Regions from separate parts of the Streptomyces griseobrunneus genome, predicted to be linked through region 2. Evidence: riboswitches for the same ligand, from Rfam matches in the RefSeq annotation. Region 2 holds a riboswitch; the other holds the start of a gene.
What was found. A riboswitch is a leader RNA that binds a small molecule or an ion and turns the genes downstream of it on or off. The one in region 2 is predicted to bind S-adenosylmethionine.
Positions count from the first base shown of each region.

Region 1: another riboswitch for S-adenosylmethionine. It lies ahead of thrC (threonine synthase); the one in region 2 lies ahead of ACK8N7_RS27755 (aminotransferase class V-fold PLP-dependent enzyme).

Region 1 covers NZ_CP177080.1:3,500,803-3,512,683, reverse strand. Annotated here, with positions in the region: gene ACK8N7_RS15890 (alpha,alpha-trehalose-phosphate synthase (UDP-forming)) at 1-1,182, opposite strand, end outside; gene ACK8N7_RS15885 (glucosyl-3-phosphoglycerate synthase) at 1,285-2,235, opposite strand; SAM riboswitch class I at 2,400-2,527, shown strand; gene thrC (threonine synthase) at 2,546-3,838, shown strand; gene ACK8N7_RS15875 (MoaD/ThiS family protein) at 3,884-4,162, shown strand; gene ACK8N7_RS15870 (cold-shock protein) at 4,594-4,800, shown strand; gene groL (chaperonin GroEL) at 5,146-6,768, shown strand; gene ACK8N7_RS15860 (keywimysin-related RiPP) at 7,778-7,903, shown strand; gene ACK8N7_RS15855 (asparagine synthase-related protein) at 7,951-9,843, shown strand; gene ACK8N7_RS15850 (lasso peptide biosynthesis PqqD family chaperone) at 9,840-10,091, shown strand; gene ACK8N7_RS15845 (lasso peptide biosynthesis B2 protein) at 10,088-10,567, shown strand; gene ACK8N7_RS15840 (ABC transporter ATP-binding protein) at 10,512-11,881, shown strand, end outside.
Region 2 covers NZ_CP177080.1:6,092,980-6,104,860, forward strand. Annotated here, with positions in the region: gene ACK8N7_RS27720 (L,D-transpeptidase) at 1-979, shown strand, start outside; gene ACK8N7_RS27725 (DNA-binding transcriptional response regulator) at 1,040-1,441, opposite strand; gene ctaE (aa3-type cytochrome oxidase subunit III) at 1,629-2,249, shown strand; gene qcrC (cytochrome bc1 complex diheme cytochrome c subunit) at 2,305-3,114, shown strand; gene qcrA (cytochrome bc1 complex Rieske iron-sulfur subunit) at 3,111-4,163, shown strand; gene qcrB (cytochrome bc1 complex cytochrome b subunit) at 4,160-5,806, shown strand; gene trpD (anthranilate phosphoribosyltransferase) at 5,930-6,994, shown strand; SAM riboswitch class IV at 7,080-7,197, shown strand; gene ACK8N7_RS27755 (aminotransferase class V-fold PLP-dependent enzyme) at 7,403-8,782, shown strand; gene ACK8N7_RS27760 (Lrp/AsnC family transcriptional regulator) at 8,852-9,133, opposite strand; gene ACK8N7_RS27765 (rhomboid family intramembrane serine protease) at 9,130-9,882, opposite strand; gene ACK8N7_RS27770 (hypothetical protein) at 10,077-10,319, shown strand; gene ACK8N7_RS27775 (NYN domain-containing protein) at 10,359-11,720, shown strand.

The sequences.
Region 1 (11,881 bases), 2.6 Mb from region 2:
CGACAGCACCAGCGCGCAGCCGTGGTCGGAGACGACGGGGACCTCCTTGGCGACCAGGTTCATGCCGTCCCGGATCGGGTTGACCAGGGCCACATCCGCCAGCCGGTACGCGGCGAGCGAGCGGGCGAAGTCGTCCTTGACGTGGAGGACGACCGGCGTCCAGCTCTCCGTGCCGTACGCCCCGTTGATCTCCGTGGCCAGGGTCTGCACCGCCGCCGTGTAGTCCCGGTAGACCGCGAGGTCCTGGCGCGAGGGATAGGCGAAGGCCACATGGACCACGCGCTCGCGCCACTCCGGGTGGCTCTCCAGCAGCGCCCGGTACGCGTGCAGGCCGCGCACGATGTTCTTGGACAGCTCGGTGCGGTCCACCCGGACGATGGTCTTCCGGCCCTCGCCCACCTGCTCCCGCAGCGCCTCCATGCGCTCGTCGACGTCCGCCTCGTGCGAGCGCCGCCGCAGGAAGTCCGCGTCCGCCCCGAGCCCGTGCACCCCGATCCTGGTCCTCCCCGTCCCGCCGAGGATCTCCGTACAGCAGCTGATGAACGCGTCGGCCCACCGCCGGGTCAGGAACGCGGCCCGGTCCGCGCCGAGAATGCCGCGCAGCAGCTGCTCACCGATGTCGTCGGGGAGCAGCCGGAAGTAGTCCACCGGTGCCCAGGGGGTGTGCGAGAAGTGGCCGATCCGCAGGTCCGGGCGCAGCTCGCGGAGCATCCCGGGGACCAGCGCCAGGTGGTAGTCCTGCACGAGGACCGCCGCACCGGGGCCCGCCTCATCGGCGAGCGCCCGGGCGAAGGCCCGGTTGTACGTCTCGTAGGAGGCCCACTGGCGCCGGAACTCCGCGTCGAAGACCGGCTCGACGGGCGTCTGGTACAGCAGGTGGTGGACGAACCACAGCACCGAGTTCGCGATGCCGTTGTACGCGTCGGCGTGCACCTCGGCGTCGATGTCGAGCATTCGTACGCCCGGTTCACCGACCCCGCGCCGCACCGCCTCGCGGTCGCCGTCGCCGAGGGCCGCGCAGACCCACAGCTTGTCGTCGACGGCGCTCAGCCCGGAGACCAGACCGCCCCCGCCGCGCTTGGCGTCGAGCGTCCCGTCCTCACCGAGCGTGTACGTGATCGGGCCGCGGTTGGACGCGACGAGAACCTGGGCAGTGGAGGAGGGTGCGTGCTCGGAGACCATGTAGCGGAACCTAGCCCGTAAGGGAAGCCGCCAAACGCCTCAGAGCCTCATGCGGCCCACCGCACCCGCGTAAGCCTCAGGGCCGCCGGAGCACCGCGCGCCTCACGCCGCCCACCGCTCCGCGTACTCCGCGATCTCCCGCATCGGCGGCCGCTCCTCCGTGTCCACCGCGTGGGTGCGCGGCACGAACCCCTCCTCGCCCCGCTCGAACTGCGTCAGCGCGGGCCGCACCAGATGGCCCCGGGAGAGCCGCAGCTGCGCCGTGCGGTAGATCGCCGCCGCCATCCGGCCCAGCGCCTGCCCGTCCTGGTGGCGGTGGCGCCGCACCCCGACGTCCACCTGGCCCAGCGCGTCCAGACCCACGGTGTGCAGGGCGTCCACCAGGAGCCCCAGCTCCACTCCGTAACCGACCGGGAACGGCAGCCGCTCCAGCAGCGAGCGCCGCACCGCGTACTCGCCGCCCAGCGGCTGCACGAAGCCGGCCAGCTGCGGCCAGTGCAGATTGAGCAGGGGGCGTGCCACCAGTTCGGTGACGCGACCGCCCTGACCGGCGCTGTCACCGAAGGGACGGTCGTACATCGCCTTGACGAACTGCACGGTCGGGTCGGTGAGGAGCGGGCCGACCGTCCCCGAGACGAAGTCCGCGGAGAAGTCCTTGAGGTCGGCGTCGATGAAGCAGACGATCTCGCCGCTGGTCACCAGGAGCGACCGCCAGAGCACCTCGCCCTTGCCGGGCAGGGCCGGGATCCGGGGGAGGATCGCGTCCCGGTGGACCACCCGGGCGCCCGCGGCCCGCGCGACGGCGGCGGTGGCGTCGGTGGAACCGGAGTCGATCACGACCAGCTCGTCGACCAGCCGGACCTTCTCCATCAGCTCCCGCCGGATCGTCGCCACGATCGCGCCGACCGTGGCCTCCTCGTTCAGCGCGGGCAGCACCACGCTCACCGAGGTGCGGTGCGGTTCGGCGTCCCGGGCGTCGGTGAGCCGGTCCAGCGGGCGGTCGGCGGACGACCAGGAACGCCTGGTCAGCCAGCGTTCCACCTCTTCGAGCACGGTCTGAACTCCCTGCGTGTGAGCTGTGTGTGATCCATCTCGCCGGTCGGACGACTATCTCAACCGTCCGGTCCTTCGGTTACAGTCTTGAACAACGCGGATGACCGTCGCATGTCGGGGTCCGTCGGTACACAAACGCCTGGATCGAAGATTCAGTGCCACAGAGCTCATCCAGAGGGACTGAGGGAACGGCCCGTTGAAGTCCCGGCAACCCTCCTACCGACCGCGAGGTCACGGTGGGGAAGGTGCCAATTCCGTCTTGTGGCGAAATGCGTCGCAAGGAAGATGAGGAGAAAGGGCCTCCGCCATCATGGCTGTTCAGACCATTGCAGAGAACACGACTTCTTCTGTCGACCTCGGTCCCGCCGCGGCGCTTTCCTGCCGCGAGTGCGGCGAGCGTTTCGAGCTCGGCCCCCTTTTCGCCTGTGCGTCCTGTTTCGGGCCACTGGAAGTGGCGTACGACCTGCCCGCCGGCGACCCGGAAGAGCTGCGCAAGCGCATCGAGGCCGGCCCGAACAACATCTGGCGCTACGCCCCGCTGCTTCCGGTCCCCGCCGATGTCGCCGAGAAGCCCAATATCAACCCCGGCTTCACCAAGCTGGTCAAGGCCGACAACCTCGCCCGTGAGCTGGGCGTCACCGGCGGTCTGTACGTCAAGGACGACTCCGGCAACCCGACGCACTCCTTCAAGGACCGTGTCGTCGCGATCGCCGTCGAGGCCGCCCGCGCCTTCGGTTTCACCACCCTCTCCTGCTCCTCCACGGGCAACCTGGCCGGTGCCGTCGGCGCCGCCGCCGCCCGCGCCGGACTGCGCTCCTGCGTCTTCATCCCGCACGACCTGGAGCAGGGCAAGGTCGTCATGGCCGCGGTGTACGGCGGTGAGCTGGTCGGCATCGAGGGCAACTACGACGACGTCAACCGCTTCTGCTCCGAGCTCATCGGCGACCCGCTCGGCGAGGGCTGGGGCTTCGTCAACGTCAACCTGCGCCCGTACTACGGCGAGGGCTCCAAGACCCTGGCGTACGAGATCTGCGAGCAGCTCGGCTGGCGGCTGCCCGACCAGATCGTCATCCCGATCGCGTCCGGCTCCCAGCTGACGAAGATCGACAAGGGATTCCAGGAGCTCATCAAGCTGGGCCTCGTCGAGGACCGGCCGTACAAGATCTTCGGCGCCCAGGCCGAGGGCTGCTCCCCGGTCTCCGCCGCCTTCAAGGCCGGCCACGACGTGGTCCGCCCCCAGAAGCCGAACACCATCGCCAAGTCCCTGGCCATCGGCAACCCGGCGGACGGCCCGTACGTCCTCGACATCGCCCGCCGCACCGGCGGCGCGGTGGACGACGTGAACGACGAGCAGGTCGTCGACGCGATCAAGCTGCTGGCGCGCACCGAGGGCATCTTCGGCGAGACCGCGGGCGGGGTGACGCTCGGCGTGACGAAGAAGCTGATCGAGGCCGGTGTGATCGACCCGACGCTCACCACCGTCGTCCTGAACACCGGTGACGGGCTCAAGACGCTCGACGCGGTCTCCGCGACCTCGCAGGCGACGGCCACCATCAAGCCGAGCCTGGACGCGTTCCGCGCCGCGGGCCTCGCCTCCGCCTGACCCACCGGGTCCGAGTCCGCTTCCGAAGCAAGAAGGGCACCCACCATGAGCGTCAAGGTCCGTATCCCCACCATCCTCCGCACGTACACGGGCGGCCAGGCCGAGGTCCCGGCGGAGGGCACGAAGCTCTCCGAGGTCATCGAGTCCCTGGAGAAGGACCACCCGGGCATCGCGGCCCGCGTCCTGGACGACCAGGGCAAGCTGCGCCGCTTCGTCAACGTGTACGTCAACGACGACGACGTGCGCTTCGAGGGCGGCCTGGAGACGGTCACGCCCGACGGCGCCGGTATCTCGATCATCCCGGCCGTGGCCGGCGGTTGCTGAACTTCTCCGGGGGCCGCCGCGCCCTCTCCTGAACGCAGTTGCCCCCTCCGCCACACAGAGCGGAGGGGGCAATTCTGCATGGTTGAGCACGGTAGAGTTGGGGAAGCCCCCTTCGCTGCGTGTGCCGCCCGCATATGAGAATGCGCCCGGCCCCGATAAGAAGCAGCCAAAGTACGTGAACCCCTTGTGGCATAAGTGGCCTTTGCCTGGCCCGACTTGCCCGTAAATCTCAGCAATCCCACATATTCGGGCGTTCGCCTGTGCCCAGAATTCTCGTCCGATTGACCTGTTGCAGAGGGCAGTTGGGCGGATACATTCGGCCGCGGTCGACGCGCTGCGGCGCCGCACACCCTCTCCTGTCGGAGGGTGAGTTCCGACCCGGGCCCGCGAAGTGCGGTCCCGTGCAAGGGCCAGTTATAGGGGAGTTAGGCATGGCTCAGGGCACCGTCAAGTGGTTCAACGCGGAGAAGGGGTACGGCTTCATCGCGGTCGACGGTGGTGCGGATGTTTTCGTCCACTACAGCGCGATCCAGATGGACGGGTACCGCACCCTCGAAGAGGGTCAGCGAGTTGAATTCGAGATCTCGCAGGGCCAGAAGGGGCCCCAGGCCGACATGGTCAAGCTCGCCGTCGGCTGAGCTCGGCGCGGCCGTCCGACGTCACTACTCACGCACGTAGGGCCCGACCCCCGGATCAGGGGGTCGGGCCCTACGTGCGCCCCGGCGCGTGGCCCGGCGCGGTGTGACCGCGCTGTCCCCATCCGGGCCCCATCCGGGCCGCATCCGAGGGGGACGCTTGCACTCGCAGGGGTCGAGTGCTAATCATTGGCGTTAGCACTCTCCAGGTGAGAGTGACAGAAACTTGGACCGGGCCGGTGAGGCCCGCAGGCGCGGTGGGGCAAGGAACCACCACGCAGGCAGGCCGTCCGTCGCGGGCGCCTCTCGGTCCGGAGAATCCACCCCTGTCCGGGAGGACCACTTCACATGGCCAAGATCATCGCGTTCGACGAGGAGGCACGGCGCGGTCTCGAGCGCGGGATGAACCAGCTCGCCGACGCCGTCAAGGTCACCCTCGGCCCCAAGGGCCGTAACGTCGTCCTCGAGAAGAAGTGGGGCGCGCCCACGATCACCAACGATGGTGTTTCCATCGCCAAGGAGATCGAGCTCGAGGACCCGTACGAGAAGATCGGTGCGGAGCTGGTCAAGGAGGTCGCCAAGAAGACGGACGACGTCGCCGGCGACGGTACGACCACCGCCACCGTTCTGGCTCAGGCTCTCGTTCGCGAGGGTCTGCGCAACGTCGCCGCAGGCGCCAACCCGATGGCCCTCAAGCGGGGCATCGAGAAGGCCGTCGAGGCCGTCTCCGCCGCTCTGCTGGAGCAGGCCAAGGACGTGGAGACCAAGGAGCAGATCGCTTCGACGGCCTCCATCTCCGCCGCCGACACCGAGATCGGCGCCAAGATCGCCGAGGCGATGGACAAGGTCGGCAAGGAAGGCGTCATCACCGTCGAGGAGTCCCAGACCTTCGGTCTGGAGCTCGAGCTCACCGAGGGTATGCGCTTCGACAAGGGCTACATCTCGGCCTACTTCGCCACCGACATGGAGCGTATGGAGGCGTCGCTCGACGACCCGTACCTCCTGATCGTCAACTCGAAGATCGCCAGCGTCAAGGACCTGATCCCGCTGCTGGAGAAGGTCATGCAGTCGGGCAAGCCCCTGCTGATCATCGCCGAGGACGTCGAGGGCGAGGCGCTCTCCACCCTGGTCGTCAACAAGATCAAGGGCACGTTCAAGTCCGTCGCCGTCAAGGCTCCGGGCTTCGGCGACCGCCGCAAGGCCATGCTCGCGGACATCGCCATCCTCACCGGTGGCACCGTGATCTCCGAGGAGGTCGGTCTCAAGCTGGAGAACGCCGGCCTGGACCTGCTCGGCCGGGCCCGCAAGGTCGTCATCACCAAGGACGAGACCACGATCGTCGACGGCGCGGGTGACAGCGACCAGGTTCAGGGTCGCGTCAACCAGATCCGTGTCGAGATCGAGAACTCCGACTCGGACTACGACCGCGAGAAGCTCCAGGAGCGCCTCGCGAAGCTGGCCGGCGGCGTGGCCGTCATCAAGGCCGGCGCCGCCACCGAGGTGGAGCTCAAGGAGCGCAAGCACCGCATCGAGGACGCGGTGCGCAACGCCAAGGCCGCCGTCGAGGAGGGCATCGTCGCCGGTGGTGGCGTGGCTCTGCTCCAGGCCTCGGCAGTCTTCGACAAGCTCGACCTCACGGGTGACGAGGCGACCGGCGCCAACGCCGTGAAGCTTGCGCTGGAGGCCCCGCTCAAGCAGATCGCCGTCAACGGTGGTCTCGAGGGTGGCGTCGTCGTGGAGAAGGTCCGCAACCTGCCGATCGGTCACGGTCTCAACGCCGCGACCGGCGAGTACGTCGACATGATCGCCGAGGGCATCATCGACCCGGCGAAGGTCACGCGCTCCGCTCTGCAGAACGCCGCGTCCATCGCCGCGCTCTTCCTCACCACCGAGGCCGTCATCGCCGACAAGCCCGAGAAGGCCGGCGCGGCCGCTCAGGGCGGCATGCCGGGCGGTGACATGGACTTCTGATCCGCCGCGGGGACCCCGGTCTCCGGCTGATCGAAGTTCTGCGTACGTCCCACAGGGGCGGTACCTCCTTCACGGGGGGTGCCGCCCCTGTGGCGTGCGTGCGACACCTCTGTGACGTGCGTGGCATCCCAGGGCCCGGCGCCCCCGGGACAATGCGGGCACGGTTGTCACGCGCGCGGGGGACGCGGGCGGCATGCGAACGGGGGCGGACGGCCATGACGGCTGCGCGGATGGACTGCCGTGACACGCGCGCCGAGAAGGGGCAGACCGTCTGGCACTGCTTCGGCGAGAGCCCCGCCCAGCAGCGCGCCAACGAGAAGGAGCGCGAGCTGATCGCGCGGGAAGCGCTCCGCGCCCATGTGGACGGTGTGCCCGCGCCGGCGGAGATCGGGCGTACGCGGATCCTCTTCGCGGACCACGACGGCAGGAACGACGCCGGGACGATCACCGCGACCCAGGTCTTCGACGGCGGACGGTGGTTCGCGCACTCGTCGACGGTGGTCGGCTTGGCCGAATGTTTACTTGCAGCACTCTTCCGCTCTTCCCTCTGCGGGCTCTTCGGCAGGGCGAACTCTCGCGCGTATGCCGATGCCGATGCCGGTGGCGCTGTGGCCATTCGTGGACAGCGGCGGCGGCCCGGGGAGTGCGGCCGACCGGTTCTCCCGTTCCGCAGAAGGACGTTCGATCTACGGGCAGCTCACCGCCGGGTCCGGCCGCCACGTACAGCCATTGGTCCATTCCACTGCCCTGCCTGGCCTCGCCGGTGTGCGACTGCACATGCCGACAGGGTCGGCGGACCGCCGTACGGCCGGGCGGCCCGGTGCCCGTCCTCCCCGCTCGCGCTATCCAGCCAACTTTGCGCGGTAAGTCGGAATCATGCGTACCGGTTCAGCAGCGGGACATGATGCCCCTGGTGTTCACCTGGTGAACACCAGTCGCAGGAATAACTCCTGTTATGCACGCACCAGTTGGTCATAACGGTCGTCAACCGCACAGAAGGGAAGGTGTCATGAAGCTGCAGAAGAAGGCCTACGTGAAGCCGTCGCTGTTCAAGCAGGGCGACTTCTCGAAGAAGACCGCCGGTTACTTCGTCGGCTCGTACAAGGAGTACTGGGTTCGGCGCATCGTCTACTAGGCCGTCCCGTTCCTCGCCAGCCGCTTGAGAACTTCCGAAAGGTGAAGATGCCCGGCCTCCTGCGTGACTACTTCGTCGTCCTGCCGGACAGCGTGGCGGGCCACGCGGTGGCCGGGCACCTTCCCGCACCGGCCGCGACCGTCACCCATCCCTCGGGCCGCCCCTGGGTCGTCGCCCGCCCGCTGTTCCGCAAGGTCAGCCACCTCCGCCGGGGCGACGACGCCCTCGTGCTCATCGGCCCGGACCGCGTCCCCGAGGACATGCTCTCCGGCCTCCTGGAGGGCGCCCGCGACCGGTCCGCCCTGGAGCGCCGCCTGACCCGGCTGCCCGGCCTGTACCACGTGGTCGCCCGCCTCTCCGGCGAGACCTGGATCCGTGGCACCGCCTCCGGCCTCCGCCGGATCCACCACGCCCGGCACGCGGAGGCCGGCACCATCGCCTCCGACCGCCCCGCCGTCCTCGCCCGCCTGACCGGCGCACCCCTGGACGACGGCGCGCTCGCCCTGCGCATGCTCGACTTCCTGCCGCACCCCCTGAGCCGGCGCGCCCTGTGGCGCGGCGTGCACGAGACCGGGGCCGGGTACGGACTGGCCCTGCCCGCCGCAGCACCGGGCACGGCCACCGCTCCCGGCCCTCGTGAGTACCGCTGGTGGGAGCCCCCGTCGGCGGAACTCTCCCTGGCGGAGGGCGCCCGAAGAGTCGGGGACGCCGTCGCCGCCTCCGTACGGGCCCATGTCGGCGGCCTGGACCGGATCAGCTGCGAGCTCTCCGGCGGCATGGACTCCACGTCCCTCACCTTCGCCGCCCGCGCGACCGGCCCGGAGACCCTGTCCCTGCTGACCGTGGCCGCCCGGGACCGCTACAGCGAGGACGAGACGTGGGCCCGCAGGGCGGTGGAGGCGGCGCACCGGAGCGCCCCGGGCGCCGACCCAGCCCTGGACCACCACGTCATCCCCGCCGACCGAGCCCCCTACTTCTACGCCGACCTGGCCTCCACCGCCGCCGAGCTCAACGACGAACCGCTCCCCGTCGCCCCCGGCCGGGCCCGCGCGCACCTCCTCCTGAGCGCCGCCCACGCCACCGGCTCCCGCTACCACCTCACCGGATACGGCGGCGACGAACTCTTCCTCGGCCTGCCCCACGCCTACCAGGACCTCTTCCACGGCAACCCCTTCACCGCCTGGAACCACCTCAGCGGCCTGCGCCACCAGCTCGGCTGGCCGCTCCTGCCGACGGTGAAGGCCCTGCTGGACCGCTCCACCTTCCCCCGCTGGATCGCCGGGGCGGTCACCGCCGAACTCCAGCCCCTCAGCCGCACCCCGCTGCTCTCCTGGGGCGTACGGCAGTCCCTGCGCCCGTGGTTCACCGGCCACGCGAACGCCCTGATCACCGAGGAGTTCCGGGCCGCAGCCGAGCACGCCGAGCCGATCCACCCGTGGCGGGGCCGGCATGTGGACATCGACGCCGTACGCATGGGGGCCCGGCACTTCCAGGCGATGGAGGACATCGGCATGACGGTCGGGCTTCCGGTCGCCGCACCCTTCTACGACGACCGGGTCCTGGAGGCGACCCTCGCCGTACGCCTGGAGGAGCGGATCAGCCCCTGGCGCTACAAGCCGCTGCTGGCCGAGGCGATGCGCGGGGTGGTGCCGGACGCGCTGCTGGCCCGGACGACGAAGGACCACATGTCCTCCGACGAACACCAGGGCCTGCGCGAACACGCTCCGGAACTGGCGGAGTTGTGGACCGGCTCCCGGCTCGCCGAACACGGCCTGGTCGACGCCCGCCACCTGCTCCGGCTCGCCGCCGAACCCTTCTCGCCGGTCCTGGTCGAGCACTCCATCAGCTCCACCGTGGCCGGGGAGACCTGGCTCCGCACGGCCGAGAACGCCTGGTCCATCTCCCAGTTGACCCCCACGACCAGCGAGGCACGACTGTGAAGCTCAGAAAAGGCATCGCCGTCACGACGACCGAGTACGGAGGCGTGCTCCTCGACGAGAAGGACGGCAGCTACTGGCAGTTGAACGACACCAGCGTCATCGTGGTCGAGACCCTCGCGGCGGGCCGGGCCCCCGAGGCCGCCGTCGAGCGGATCGTCGCCGAGTTCGATGTCGAGCGCGCGGAGGCGGAGGCGGACGTCGCCCAGCTGACGCAGCAACTCGTCGAGGCGAAGATCCTGCGCCCATGACCACCGAGATGACGATGCCCCGCCGGGGCGCGGGCCCGGGCGGACTGCGGCTGCGCGCCGCGATCGCCGCGGCGTTCGTCCTGGCCCGCTTCAAGCCGGGCCGCCTGCGCCGGGTGCTGGCCCGCTGCAGCAGGGGCGCGCGCCCGGCCTCGTACGACGCGACGCTGGAGGTGTACGAGGCCGTCATCGCCACCAGCCGCCGCTGCGCGGGCCGTTACGGCTGCCTGCCCCGTTCGGTCGCCATCGCCCTGACGTGCCGGATGTCGGGGACCTGGCCGGACTGGTGCGCGGGGGTCCGGACGGCACCGCCGTTCTCGCCGCATGCTTGGGTACAGGCGGGGGGCCGTACGGTCGGCGAGCAGGCGGAAGCGGCCGATCTGCGTCCTTTGATGGTGGTGACGGTACGCGAGGGGGTTCCGGGTGAGCACGGTGGCAGGGACGGGGACGACGGGGGCGGGGCAGGACGGGTCGCCTGAAGGGCTGGAGGCGCTGGAGGCACTGGAGGCACTGGGGAGGCCGGGGGAGCCGGGCGTGGGCGGGTCGCCTGGGGGGCCGGAGAGCGCGGGTGCGGGCGGGCGGTCGCCTGAGGCAGACGTACCCCACGCGCCTCACGCAAAGGCCCCCGAGAAGTCCGGCCCCACTCCCCTCCGCCTCCTCCTCGCCCGGGTCCGCCCCCACCGGGGCGTACTCATCCGCGCGGGCCTGCTCTCGCTCGCCGGATCCGCGGCCGGGCTGGCGATGCCGCTGATGGCGAAGTACGCGGTCGACGCGTTCGCCGCGGACCGCTCGCCCGTGGCGCCCCTCGTCGCACTCACCGCGCTCGTACTCGCAGGCGCCTGCCTCTCCGCGTACGGCCGCTACCTCATGGCCCGTACGGGAGAAGGCGTCGTACTCCGCGCCCGCGACCAACTCGTTGGCCGCATCATGCGGTTGAAGGTCCCGGCGGTGGACCGGCTCACCCCCGGCGACCTCCAGGCCCGCGTGACCAGCGACACGACCCTCCTGCGAACCGTCCTCTCCAGCGGCCTGGTCGAGTCGTTCAACAGCGTGCTGATGCTGCTGGGAACGGTCGCGTTCATGGCGTACATGGACCTGACGCTGCTGGGCGTGACGCTGGTGGTGATCGTCGGTATCGGAGCCGTAACCGCTCTGCTCATGCCCCGGATCCAGCGCGCGCAGCTCCGTGCGCAGGAGTCCGTCGGTGCGATGGGCGCGGCCCTGGACCGGGTGCTGCAGGCGTTCCGTACGGTCAAGGCGAGCGGCGCCGAGGAGCGGGAGGCGGCGGCCGTGGCCGAGGCGGCACGGCATGCGCACGACCGGGGGGTGTCGGTGGCGAAGTGGTCCTCGGTCTCCGACGTGACGATGATGATGTCGATCCAACTGGCCTTCCTGGCCGTGCTGGGCGTAGGCGGAGCGAGGGTCGCGTCGGGCTCCCTGGAGGTCTCCTCACTGATCGCGTTCCTGCTCTACCTCTTCTACCTGATGGGCCCGATCGGCGGCCTGGTCGAGGGCTGGACGGGCCTGCAGAGCGGGCTCGCCGCCGTACGCAGGATCGACGAGGTGGAGTCGCTGCCGGGTGAACCTTCCGGCGGACCCGGGCGCGGGGGTGGGGGCGTGCCGGGGGACGGCACCCCGCTCGGGGTCGCCTTCCAGGACGTGACCTTCGGGTACGGGGACGAGCGCGCCCCGGCCCACAAGGGCGTCACGTTCGATGTGGCGACGGGCGGGCTGGTGGCGCTGGTGGGCCCGTCCGGGGCGGGGAAGTCGACGGTGTTCAGCCTGCTGGAACG
Region 2 (11,881 bases):
CGCCGACGGCAGGCGGTGGCGCTCCACCGCCCCGCTGGCCGCCGGCACCGGATACACCGTCAGGGTCTCCACCGAGAACGGGGACGGCGCTCCCGGCACCCGTACGCTCTCGTTCGACACCTCCTCGCCCAAGAAGCTGCTGAAGGTCGCCTTCGGCCCGGAGACGGGCACCTACGGCGTCGGACAGCCCATCACGGCGGAACTCAGCGCTCCGGTCACCGGCAAGGCCTCCAGGGCCACCGTCGAGCGCGCCCTGAAGGTCCGCTCCACCCCGGCCGTCACCGGCGCCTGGTACTGGGTCGACGACAAGAATCTCCACTACCGGCCCCAGGAGTACTGGCCCGCCAACGCCACCGTCGAGGTCCGCTCCAACCTCACGGGCATCAAGGTGACCAACGCCCTCTACGGGGCCGAGGCCAAGCCCCTGAAGATCACCACCGGCGACCGGGTCGAGGCCCTCACCGACGCCTCGACCCACACCATGACGGTCCTGCGCAACGGAGAAGTGATCAATACCATTCCGGTCACCACCGGCAAGCCCGGCTTCTCCACCCGCAACGGCGTCAAGGTGATCCTCGCCAAGGAGCAGTTCGTACGGATGCGCGGGGAGAGCATCGGCATCGCGGCCGGCTCGTCGGAGTCGTACGACCTGCCGGTCTACTGGGCCACCCGGGTGACCTGGAGCGGCGAGTACGTGCACGCCGCGCCCTGGTCCACCGGCTCCCAGGGCAACGCCAACGTCAGCCACGGCTGCACCGGGATGAGCACCGGCAACGCCGAGTGGTTCTTCGACACCGTGCGCCAGGGCGACATCGTGAAGGTCGTCGGCAGCGCGGGGGAGACCATGACGCCGTTCGACAACGGGTTCGGCGACTGGAACCTCTCCTGGGAGAAGTGGCAGAAGGGCAGCGCCCTCAACGAAGGGGTGCCGGACAGCCCGCAGACGCTCCAGGCCGCACGGCTGCGCCCGCACGTCTGACGGGGCACAGAAGGAGCGCCCCGCAGTGCGGGGCGCTCCTCACGGGCTCACAGGGCCTTCTCAGGCCTCCACGGCGAGCCGGGCGCGCAGCAGCGCCGCCAGCGCGTCGGCGAACTCCACCGGGTCCACCGGCAGCGTCACCGCGGCCTCCGCCCGGCTCCAGGTGGCCAGCCACGCGTCCTGCGGGCGGCCGATCAGCAGGAGGACCGGGGGGCAGTGGAAGATCTCGTCCTTGATCTGCCGGCAGACGCCCATGCCGCCGATGGGAGCCGTCTCGCCGTCCAGGACGCAGACGTCGACCCCGCCGGCGTCCAGCGCCGCCAGGACGGCCGGAAGCGTCGCGCACTCCAGGAACCGCACCGGTGGCACGTCGGCGGCGGGCCTGCGGCCGGTCGCCAGCTTCACCTGCTCGCGGATGTTGGCGTCGTCGCTGTAGACCAGGACCGTGGCGGTCGCCTGCATTGTTCCTCCGTGACATCTGTGTCTTCGGGGCTCTCGGGGCATGAACCGATGCGCGGATCGTACTCCGCCCGACCGGCCGTCAGCACCGGTAAGGACACCGATTCGATGGGCCGTTCGGGCAGGACACACGGGACTGACACACCGAACGGCACCCCCCGGAGTGAGGGCGGGATAAGCGACCGACATAATGTCGGTCGTGGCGACAGCAACGACAGTAGAAACCGGGCACGCGCACCCGTCGGTCAATCGGCCGAACCTCACCAGCGTCGGAACCATCATCTGGTTGAGTTCCGAGCTGATGTTCTTCGCGGCCCTCTTCGCGATGTACTTCACCCTGCGATCGGTGATGGGACCCGATTACTGGAAGGAGATGGCCGGTCATCTGAACTTCCCGTTCTCGGCCACGAACACCACGATCCTGGTGCTCTCCTCACTCACCTGCCAGCTCGGCGTCTTCGCCGCCGAGCGGGGCGATGTGAAGAAGCTCCGCACCTGGTTCATCATCACCTTCGTGATGGGTTCGATCTTCATCGGCGGCCAGGTCCTGGAGTACACCGAGCTGGTCAAGGACGCGGGGCTCTCCCTGTCGTCCGACCCGTACGGCTCGGTGTTCTACCTGACCACCGGCTTCCACGGCCTGCACGTGACGGGCGGCCTCATCGCCTTCCTGCTGGTACTCGGCAGGACATACGCAGCCAAGAGGTTCACCCACGACCAGGCCACCGCAGCCATCGTCGTGTCCTACTACTGGCACTTCGTGGATGTGGTGTGGATCGGCCTGTTCGCAACGATCTACATGATCAAGTAACCGGGCTCGCACCCACCCACCATCGACGCAGAAGATCCTGACACCGGGGTAATCCGTGAAAAAGCTCTCCGCACGACGACGCCATCCGCTGGCGGCGGTCGTCGTACTACTCCTCGCGCTGGCGGCTACCGGGGGGCTGTACGCCGCGTTTGCGCCTGCGGGCAAGGCGCAGGCCGATGAAACCGCCCAGTCCCTCGCCATCGACGAGGGCAAGAAGCTCTACACCGTAGGCTGCGCCAGCTGCCACGGAACCGGCGGTCAGGGCACCACCGACGGGCCGTCCCTCGTGGGCGTGGGCTCCGCCGCCGTCGACTTCCAGGTCGGTACGGGCCGTATGCCCGCGCAGCAGCCGGGCGCCCAGGTACCGAAGAAGAAGGTCATCTACACACAGGCGGAGATCGACCAGCTCGCGGCGTACGTCGCGTCGCTCGGCGCCGGTCCGATCACGCCGACCGACAAGCAGGTCGACCCGGCCGGCGCGGACGTCGCCAAGGGCGGCGAACTGTTCCGCAACAACTGCGCCCAGTGCCACAACTTCACGGGCAAGGGCGGTGCTCTCACCAAGGGCAAATACGCCCCTGACCTCGAAGGTGTGAGCCCGAAGCACATCTACGAGGCCATGCAGACCGGCCCGCAGAGCATGCCCTCCTTCCCCGACACGACGATGCCGGAGCAGCAGAAGAAGGACATCATCGCGTACATCCAGACCGTGAACGGCGAGGAGACGGCGAGCCCCGGTGGCCTCGAGCTCGGCGGTCTGGGTCCGGTCAGTGAAGGCCTGTTCGCCTGGATCTTCGGACTCGGCGCCCTCGTCGCCATCGCCATTTGGGTCGCGGCCCACACCGCTAAGGCCAAGAAGTCATGAGTAGCCAACAGATTCCAGAAGACAACCTGCCCGTGGTGCAGGAGACCGCGCACGGCGCGGTGGAGGGTACGGACGACCCGTTCGCCGACCCGGGGCTGCCGGCCCACAAGCCGCGCATCCAGGACCTCGACGAACGCGCCGCGAACCGCTCCGAGCGGGCCGTCGCGTTCATGTTCGTCCTCTCGATGCTGTCGACGGTGGGCTTCATCGCCGCCTACGTCATCTTCCCGGTGGACAAGATCGTCTACATCTGGCCCTTCGGCCATGTGAGCGCGCTCAACTTCTCCCTGGGAGTGACGCTCGGCTTCGCCCTCTTCTTCATCGGCGCGGGCGCCGTCCACTGGGCGCGCACCCTGATGTCCGACGTCGAGGTCCCGGCCGACCGCCACCCGATCGAGGCGACGCCCGAGGTCAAGGCCCAGGTCCTGGCCGACTTCGCGGCCGGTGCCGAGGAGTCGGCGCTGGGCCGTCGCAAGCTCATCCGTACCACCCTCTTCGGTGCGCTGGCCCTGGTGCCGCTCTCCGGTGTGGTGCTGCTGCGCGACCTCGGTCCGCTGCCGGAGAAGAAGCTCCGGTCCACCCTGTGGGCCAAGGGCAAGCTGCTCGTCAACATGAACACGATGGAGCCGCTGCGCCCCGAGCACGTCGCCGTGGGCTCGCTGACCTTCGCCATGCCCGAGGGCCTGGAGGAGGACGCGCACGACTTCCAGTCGCAGATCGCCAAGGCGGCCCTGATGATCATCCGCATCGAGCCGGACGACATCAAGGACAAGCGCCAGCGCGACTGGGCCCACGAGGGCATCGTCGCCTTCTCCAAGATCTGCACCCACGTCGGCTGCCCGATCAGCCTGTACGAGCAGCAGACACACCACGTGCTCTGCCCGTGCCACCAGTCCACCTTCGACCTCTCCGACGGCGCCCGCGTCATCTTCGGTCCGGCCGGCCACCCGCTTCCGCAGCTGCGGATCGGTGTGAACAGCGAGGGCAACCTCGAAGCGCTCGGTGACTTCGACGAGCCCGTCGGCCCGTCCTTCTGGGAGCGCGGATGAGTACTGAGACAACCAACCCGCCCGCCGGCCAGGCGGGACAGCGCAAGGCACCCGCGGGCGAGCGGGTCGCCGACTGGGCTGACGGCAGGCTCGGCATCTACGGCCTGGCCAAGGCCAACATGCGCAAGATCTTCCCGGACCACTGGTCCTTCATGCTCGGTGAGGTCGCGCTCTACAGCTTCATCATCATCATCCTCACGGGTGTGTATCTGACGCTGTTCTTCCAGCCGAGCATGAACGAGGTCGTGTACCACGGCCCGTACGAGCCCATGCAGGGCATCCGGATGTCGGAGGCCTACGCCTCCACGCTGAAGATCAGCTTCGAGGTCCGCGGTGGTCTGCTCGTGCGGCAGATCCACCACTGGGCCGCGCTGATCTTCCTGGCCGGCATGTTCGTGCACATGATGCGCGTCTTCTTCACGGGCGCCTTCCGCAAGCCGCGCGAGGTCAACTGGCTGTTCGGCTTCCTGCTCTTCGTGCTGGGCATGTTCACCGGCTTCACCGGCTACTCCCTCCCGGACGACCTGCTGTCCGGTACGGGTGTCCGCTTCACCCAGGGCGCGATCCTGTCCGTGCCGATCGTCGGTACGTACATCTCGATGTTCCTGTTCGGCGGCGAGTTCCCCGGCCACGACTTCGTGGCCCGGTTCTACTCGATCCACATCCTGCTGCTGCCGGGCATCATGCTCGGGCTGCTGGTGGCCCACCTGATCCTGGTCTTCTACCACAAGCACACGCAGTTCGCGGGTCCCGGCCGGACCAACAAGAACGTCGTCGGCATGCCGCTGCTGCCGGTCTACATGGCGAAGGCCGGAGGCTTCTTCTTCCTGGTCTTCGGCATCATCGCGATCATCTCGGCCATCGCCACGATCAACCCGATCTGGGCGCTCGGCCCGTACCGCCCGGACCAGGTGTCCACCGGCGCCCAGCCCGACTGGTACATGGGCTTCGCCGAGGGTCTGGTCCGTGTCATGCCGGGCTGGGAGATCGTCTTCTGGGGTCACACGCTCAACCTGGGTGTGTTCATCCCACTGGTCCTCTTCGGCCTGGTGCTCTCGCTGCCCGCGGTCTACCCGTTCCTCGAGTCCTGGATCACCGGGGACAAGCGCGAGCACCACATCCTGGACCGCCCGCGCAACGCCCCGACCCGTACGGCTCTCGGCGTCGCCTGGATCACGGCGTACTTCATCGGCCTCGTCGGCGGTGGTAACGACCTGTGGGCCACGCACTTCCATCTGTCGCTGAACGCCATCTCGTGGTTCGTCCGGATCTTCTTCTTCGCCGGACCGGTCATCGCGTTCATCGTCACGAAGCGGATCTGCCTGGGCCTCCAGCGCCGTGACCGGGACAAGGTGCTGCACGGTCGCGAGACCGGCATCATCAAGCGCCTGCCGCACGGTGAGTTCGTGGAGATCCACGAGCCGCTCTCCCCGGGGCAGCTGCACACGCTCACCGCGCACGAGCAGTACAAGCCGGTCGAGCTCGGCCCAGAGGTCGACGAGAACGGCGTCAAGCGCAAGATCTCCCCGGTCCAGAAGGTCCGGGCCAAGCTCAGCAAGGGCTACTTCGGCGAGGACAACCAGATCGCCAAGCCCACCGCGGAGGAGTACAAGGAGATCAGCGAGGGCCACGGCCACCACTGATCGTCCGAACTGTTCGCCACAGCGGGAGCCCCGTCCATTCGATGGACGGGGCTCTTCGCGGTCCCGGCGGCTGGATAGGGTGGAGCCGACTCTTTACCGGCTGTGGACCCCCTGGAGCGGACCATGAACGTTGTGACCCCGAGCGGCGGCGACAGCGTGGCGGACCGTTCCTGGCCCGGCCTGCTGAACCCCCTGCTGCGCGGCGAGAACCTCTCCTCCGACGAGACCGCCTGGGCGATGGACCGCATCATGAGCGGCGAGGCGACCGACGCGCAGATCGCCGGCTTCGCGGTGGCGCTGCGGGCCAAGGGCGAGACCGTCGAGGAGGTCACCGGTCTGGTGCGCGCGATGTACGCGCACGCCAACACCATCCATGTGCCGGGCCGCACCGTCGACATCGTCGGCACCGGCGGCGACCTCGCCAAGACGGTCAACATCTCGACCATGTCCGCGATCGTCATCGCCGGGACCGGCGCCAAGGTCGTCAAGCACGGCAACCGGGCCGCCTCCTCGGCGAGCGGCTCGTCCGACGTACTGGAGAAGCTCGGCGTCAACCTGGAACTGACCCCGCAACGGGTGGTCGAGGTCGCCGAGGCGGCGGGCATCACCTTCTGCTTCGCCGTGAAGTTCCACCCCGCCCTGCGGTACGCCGCCAAGGCCCGCAGGGAGCTCGGGGCGCAGACCACGTTCAACATCCTGGGCCCCCTCACCAACCCGGCCCAGGTGCGCTCCCAGGCAATCGGGGTGGCCGACGCCCGGATGGCGCCCATCGTGGCGGGCGTCCTCGCGGAACGCGGCAACTCGGCGCTGGTCTTCCGCGGGGACGACGGGCTCGACGAGCTGACCACCACCGCCACCTCGCGGGTCTGGGTGGTCCGTGACGGCACGGTGCGCGAGGAGCCCTTCGACCCGCGCGACGTCGGCCTCCCGCTGGTCCCCGTCGAGGCGCTGCGCGGCGCCGACGCCTCGTACAACGCCGATGTGGCCCGCCGCCTGCTGGACGGCGAGGGCGGCGCGGTACGCGAGGCTGTGCTGCTCAACTCGGCGGCGGCGCTGGTCGCGCTCGACCCGGGACCGGGCACGCTGACCGAGCAGATCGCGGCGAAGATCCTCGTCGCGGCCGAGGCCGTCGACTCCGGGGCGGCCAAACGGGCCCTGGACCGGTGGGTGGCGGCCAGTAACGCCTGAGGGACGCAGAGTGTGACGCAGGGCGCAGTCCGGATGCCGGACTGCGCCCTTGCGCGTCTGCATACATATGGCAAGATGCTGCGCAGGTCATGAGTGACAGCGACTACGGCCCCGGCCCGCTGTCCGGCAACCCTCCGTCCGTGGCGGGGTGCCCCGGGTGAAGACCAGGCCGTAGGCAGCGAGGTCTGCGGCAAGCGCGGGCCCCTCGGCGTCCAGTGGACGCCAGCCCCCGGGGTCCTGGTCCCTAGGGAGCCTCTTGTGAGCAAGCGAATGCGTTAGGGCTCGTCCCAGGGCTTTTCGTGCCCTTGGCTGAACGCCCTCCTTCAGCGCACCCTTTTCCTTCCTTCTCCTGCGCTGCCGCGTACCCGCCGGCGCACGGATTTCGCCTGCCTTTTACGGGAGTTCGCCATGCCTGTCTCCACCGCTGCCATCGACCCGTCGGTTTGTGCCCCGCTGCCCGTTCTGGGCCAGGATGTCACCGTTCCGCTCGTCACCGGCGGTGAAGTCACCTACGCCGCGCTCGACTACGCCGCCAGCGCCCCGGCCCTCCAGCGGGTCTGGGACGACGTCGCCGCGTACGCCCCGTACTACGGCAGCGTCCACCGCGGCGCCGGATACCTCTCGCAGCTCTCCACCGACCTCTTCGAAAACAGCCGCCGCACCGTCGCGGAGTTCCTCGGCTGCCGCGCGGACGACCAGGTGGTCTTCACCCGCTCGACGACCGACTCCCTCAACCTGCTGGCCGCCGCGATCCCGGCCGGCTGCCAGGTCTTCGTCTTCGAGACCGAGCACCACGCCTCTCTGCTGCCCTGGCGCGATGCCCAGGTCACCTACCTCAACGCACCCCGCACCCCGGCCCAGGCCGTCGAGACCCTGGAGCGCGCTCTCGCCGACCGCGACCCCTACGGCCCCGCCCTGGTCTGCGTCACCGGCGCCTCCAACGTGACCGGCGAGCTGTGGCCGGTGAAGGAACTGGCCGCCGCCGCCCACGCGCACGGTGCCCGGATCGTCCTGGACGCCGCCCAGCTCGCCCCGCACCACCCCGTCTCCATCGCCGAACTGGACGTCGACTGGGTCGCGTTCTCCGGCCACAAGCTGTACGCGCCCTTCGGATCCGGCGTCCTGGCCGGCCGCTCCGACTGGCTCCTGGCGGCCGAGCCGTACCTCGCCGGCGGCGGCGCCTCCCGCAAGGTCGCCCGGCGCGCCGACGGCGGCGTGGACGTCGACTGGCACACCACGGCCGCCCGCCACGAGGCCGGCTCGCCCAACGTGATCGGCGTCTACTCCATCGCCTCCGCCTGCAAGGCCCTGACCGAGGCGGGCTTCGACAACCTGGTCGCCCGGGAGCAGGAGCTGGTGAGCCGGGTCCGCGAGGGGCTCGCCGCGGTCCCCGAGGTCCAGGTGCTCTCGCTCTTCGGCGACGACGCCCCCCGGGTCGGCGTCATCTCCTTCGTGGTGCGCGGCTGGAACAGCTCGCACTTCGCCGCCGCCCTCTCCGCGGAGTACGGCATCGGCGTCCGCGACGGCCTCTTCTGCGCCCACCCGCTGGTGCGCACCCTTCTCGGCAGCGACCCGCAGGATCCGGGCGAGTGCGGCGCCCCCGAGGCCGAGCCGGGCGAGCGGTCCCTCAACGCGATCCGGGTCAGCTTCGGCGCCGGTACCCCGGACGAGCACATCGAGCGGTTCCTGCGCGCGGTCTCCGAGCTGGTCAGCGAGGGCGCCCAGTGGAAGTACCGCACCGAGGACGGCCGTTGCGTCCCGGACCGGGGCACCGCCGCCCAGGTCTGAGGACGGACGTACGGAAACACCTCGGCCGGGGACGGGCGCACTGCCCCTCCCCGGCCGAAAGGTGTGGCCCTACGCGTCCAGGCCGATGGCGAACGCCGCTTCCAGGTCGTGCTGGGAGTACGTACGGAACGCCACATGCGTGTCGGTGCCCTCGACGCCCGGGATCTTGCTGATCCGGCCGGGGATGACATCGGCGAGGTCGTCGTGGCGGGCGACCCGGACCATGGCGATCAGGTCGTAGGTGCCGGTGACGGAGAAGACCTCGCTGACACTGTCCAGCGCGGCGATGGCCTCGGCGATCTCCGGAATCCGGTCCACGCTGGTCTTGATGAGCACGATCGCGGTGATCACGGCTGTCTGTCTCCCTCGGTCGCCGTGGCTGGAACCTTCACTCTAGCCCTCCGCCCATACCGCCCCCAGGCGTAGAGGAACCCGGCGGCGAACCCCGCCACATGCGCCAGATACGCCACCCCCGGCCCGGCGTCCGCGGCCTGGGCCGCCGCCCACTGGAGCCCGAACCAGAAGACCAGCACGATCCAGGCGGGGAAGCGCAGCGGCAGGAAGAAGAGGAACGGGAACAGGCTGGTCACCCGGGCCTTGGGGAACAGGTACAGGAACCCGCCGAGCACCGCCGAGATCGCGCCCGACGCGCCGACCAGCGTCTGGCCGGAGTCCGCGTGCACCGCCGCGTAGCAGACCAGGGCCAGGTAGCCGCACCCCACGTAGAAGAGGGCGAACTGCACCCGGCCCATGCGCTCCTCGGCCATCGCCCCGAACACGTACAGGAAGAGCAGGTTCCCCAGCAGGTGGAGCCAGCTGCCGTGCACGAACAGCGCGGTGAACGGCATGAGCAGGGCGCGCGCCGAGCCCTCCCACAGCTCGGCCGGGATCACCCCCCACCGCTCGAAGTACCCGGCCTGCGCGGCGAGCAGCGCGTCCTGGCTCCCGTAGGAGGCGCCGCCGAACCCGGAGAGCGGGCTGATCAGGAAGACCGCGCAGCACAGGGCGATCAGCCCGTACGTCACCGGGGCCCCGCCCGCCGCGCTGTCCCGGACCTTCCCGGCCGTGGCCCGCCAGTCGAACTGCCGCCCGTCGATCATGTACAGAGCATGACGTACCGGGGGAGAACGTGACGGAGCGCCTCGCCGTGCCGATGCCTATACGCGAGGCCGTAGGGTTACGCCAGGAATTCCGCAGTTCGACGGCGCACCGCGAGATCCTTGACGTACGACAGGAAGAGACGCGGCGGCGCGCCCGGCGCGCTCTCCGCCAGACGACGAAAGAGGACGCAACGATGACGACGGTTCCCCTGCCGACCGACGGGACCCGCTGGCGCTGCACCCTGTGCGGCAATCTCACGCGCTTCGACGTGACGCGCTCCTCCAAGGTCGTGGAGTACGTCCATCTCGACCTGGCCGGTGAGTCCAGTGTCGAGGAGCGGGAGGTGGTCAGTGAGACCATCGAGTCGGTCCGCTGCCGTTGGTGCAACGCGGTGGACCAGATCGAACTGGTGGACAGGCCGGGTGCCGCCTCCTGAGGGAGCGCACCGACAGACATATCTATGGGGTGACGGACGGTGGATCAGCCGACCAGCGGCGCCGAACCGGCCGATGCGGCCGACGGCGGTGCAGAGGCGCTCGACCGCCCGCTGCCCGAAGGTGTACGACGGCGGGTCGTCGCCCTGGTCTCGGACGCCTTCGGCGGCCTCACCGTCGCCGAACTCCCCGCCCAGTTGCGGCAGTATGCCCGGTTCACTCCGACCCGGCGGGCCAAGTTCGCCGGGAACGCGATGGCCGCCGCCCTGGAGAGCGACCCCCTCTTCCGGCAGCGCATCGGTGAGCGGCTGAGCCAGACCCAGCCGGAGCTGGCCGGTGCGCTGGAGGCGGGTTCGCCGCCCGCGGCCGCCGACCCCGTCGATGTGGCCGCCGCCGCCTATGTGCTGCGCCCGACGGGCTGGGTCAAGCTGGTCGAGGCGGCCGGCGAGGAGGTCCAGCGCGCCGACGCGGAGCGGGTGGACGAGGAGAGCCGGCGCGAACTGGTGCAGCTGCGCGAGGAGCTGGAACGGGCGCGCGCCCACACCCGCAGCGAGACCGAGCGGCTGCGCACCGAGCTGGACGCGGCCCGCAAGGAGTCCGAGTCGCTCCACCGCAAACTGCGCTCCGCGCTGAGCGAGGTGAAGCGGGGGGAGGCCGCCCTGCGCCGCAGCACCGCCGAGGCCGACGCCCAGCGGGCCGAGGCGTCCGCCCAGCTCTCCGCAGCCGAGAGCGAGTCACGCCGGCTCAAGAGCAGGCTCGGTGAGGCCGAGGCGGCCCTGGAGGCGGGCCGCAGGGCCTCCCGCGAGGGGCGCTCGATGGAGGACATGCGGCTGCGGCTGCTGCTCGACACGGTCCTGGACGCGGCCTCGGGGCTCCGCCGCGAGCTGGCCCTGCCCCCGGTGACGGCCCGCCCGGCCGACAGTGTGGACGCGGTGGAGCCGGGCCGGATGTCGCCCAAGGACATTGCCGCCAGGGCGCTTTCGGACACCGATCCGGCGCTGCTCGACCAGCTGCTGGCGCTCCCGCAGGCGCATCTCATCGTGGACGGCTACAACGTCACCAAGACCGGCTATCCCCAGATGCCGCTGGAGAAGCAGCGGCTGCGGCTGCTGGGCGGTCTCTCGGTGCTCGCCGCGCAGACCGGCGCCGAGATGACCTGTGTCTTCGACGGCGCCGAACTGGCCGCTCCGGTGCTGCTCGCCCCGCCGCGCGGGGTGCGGGTGCTGTTCAGCAAGGCGGGGGTCACCGCGGACGAGCTGATCCGTCAACTGGCCCGCGCGGAACCGCCGGGACGGCCCGTGGTGGTCGTCTCCACCGACCGAGAGGTGGCGGACGGGGTGGCCAAGGCCGGCGCCCGGCCCGTCGCGTCCGTCTTGCTCCTGAAGCGCCTTTCGCGCGTCTAGAAACAGATGTGCGACATGTGTGGCATGCCGGATTTTTGGGAACGTACCGTCAAGTCATCGCTACACGTGGTGCGGTGAGAGTAAAGAAGTGCCTGCTGTGACAAGAAAAATCCTGTGAGGATTTGAACTGATCACAAGATGGTCACTAGGGTCAGGGCTCG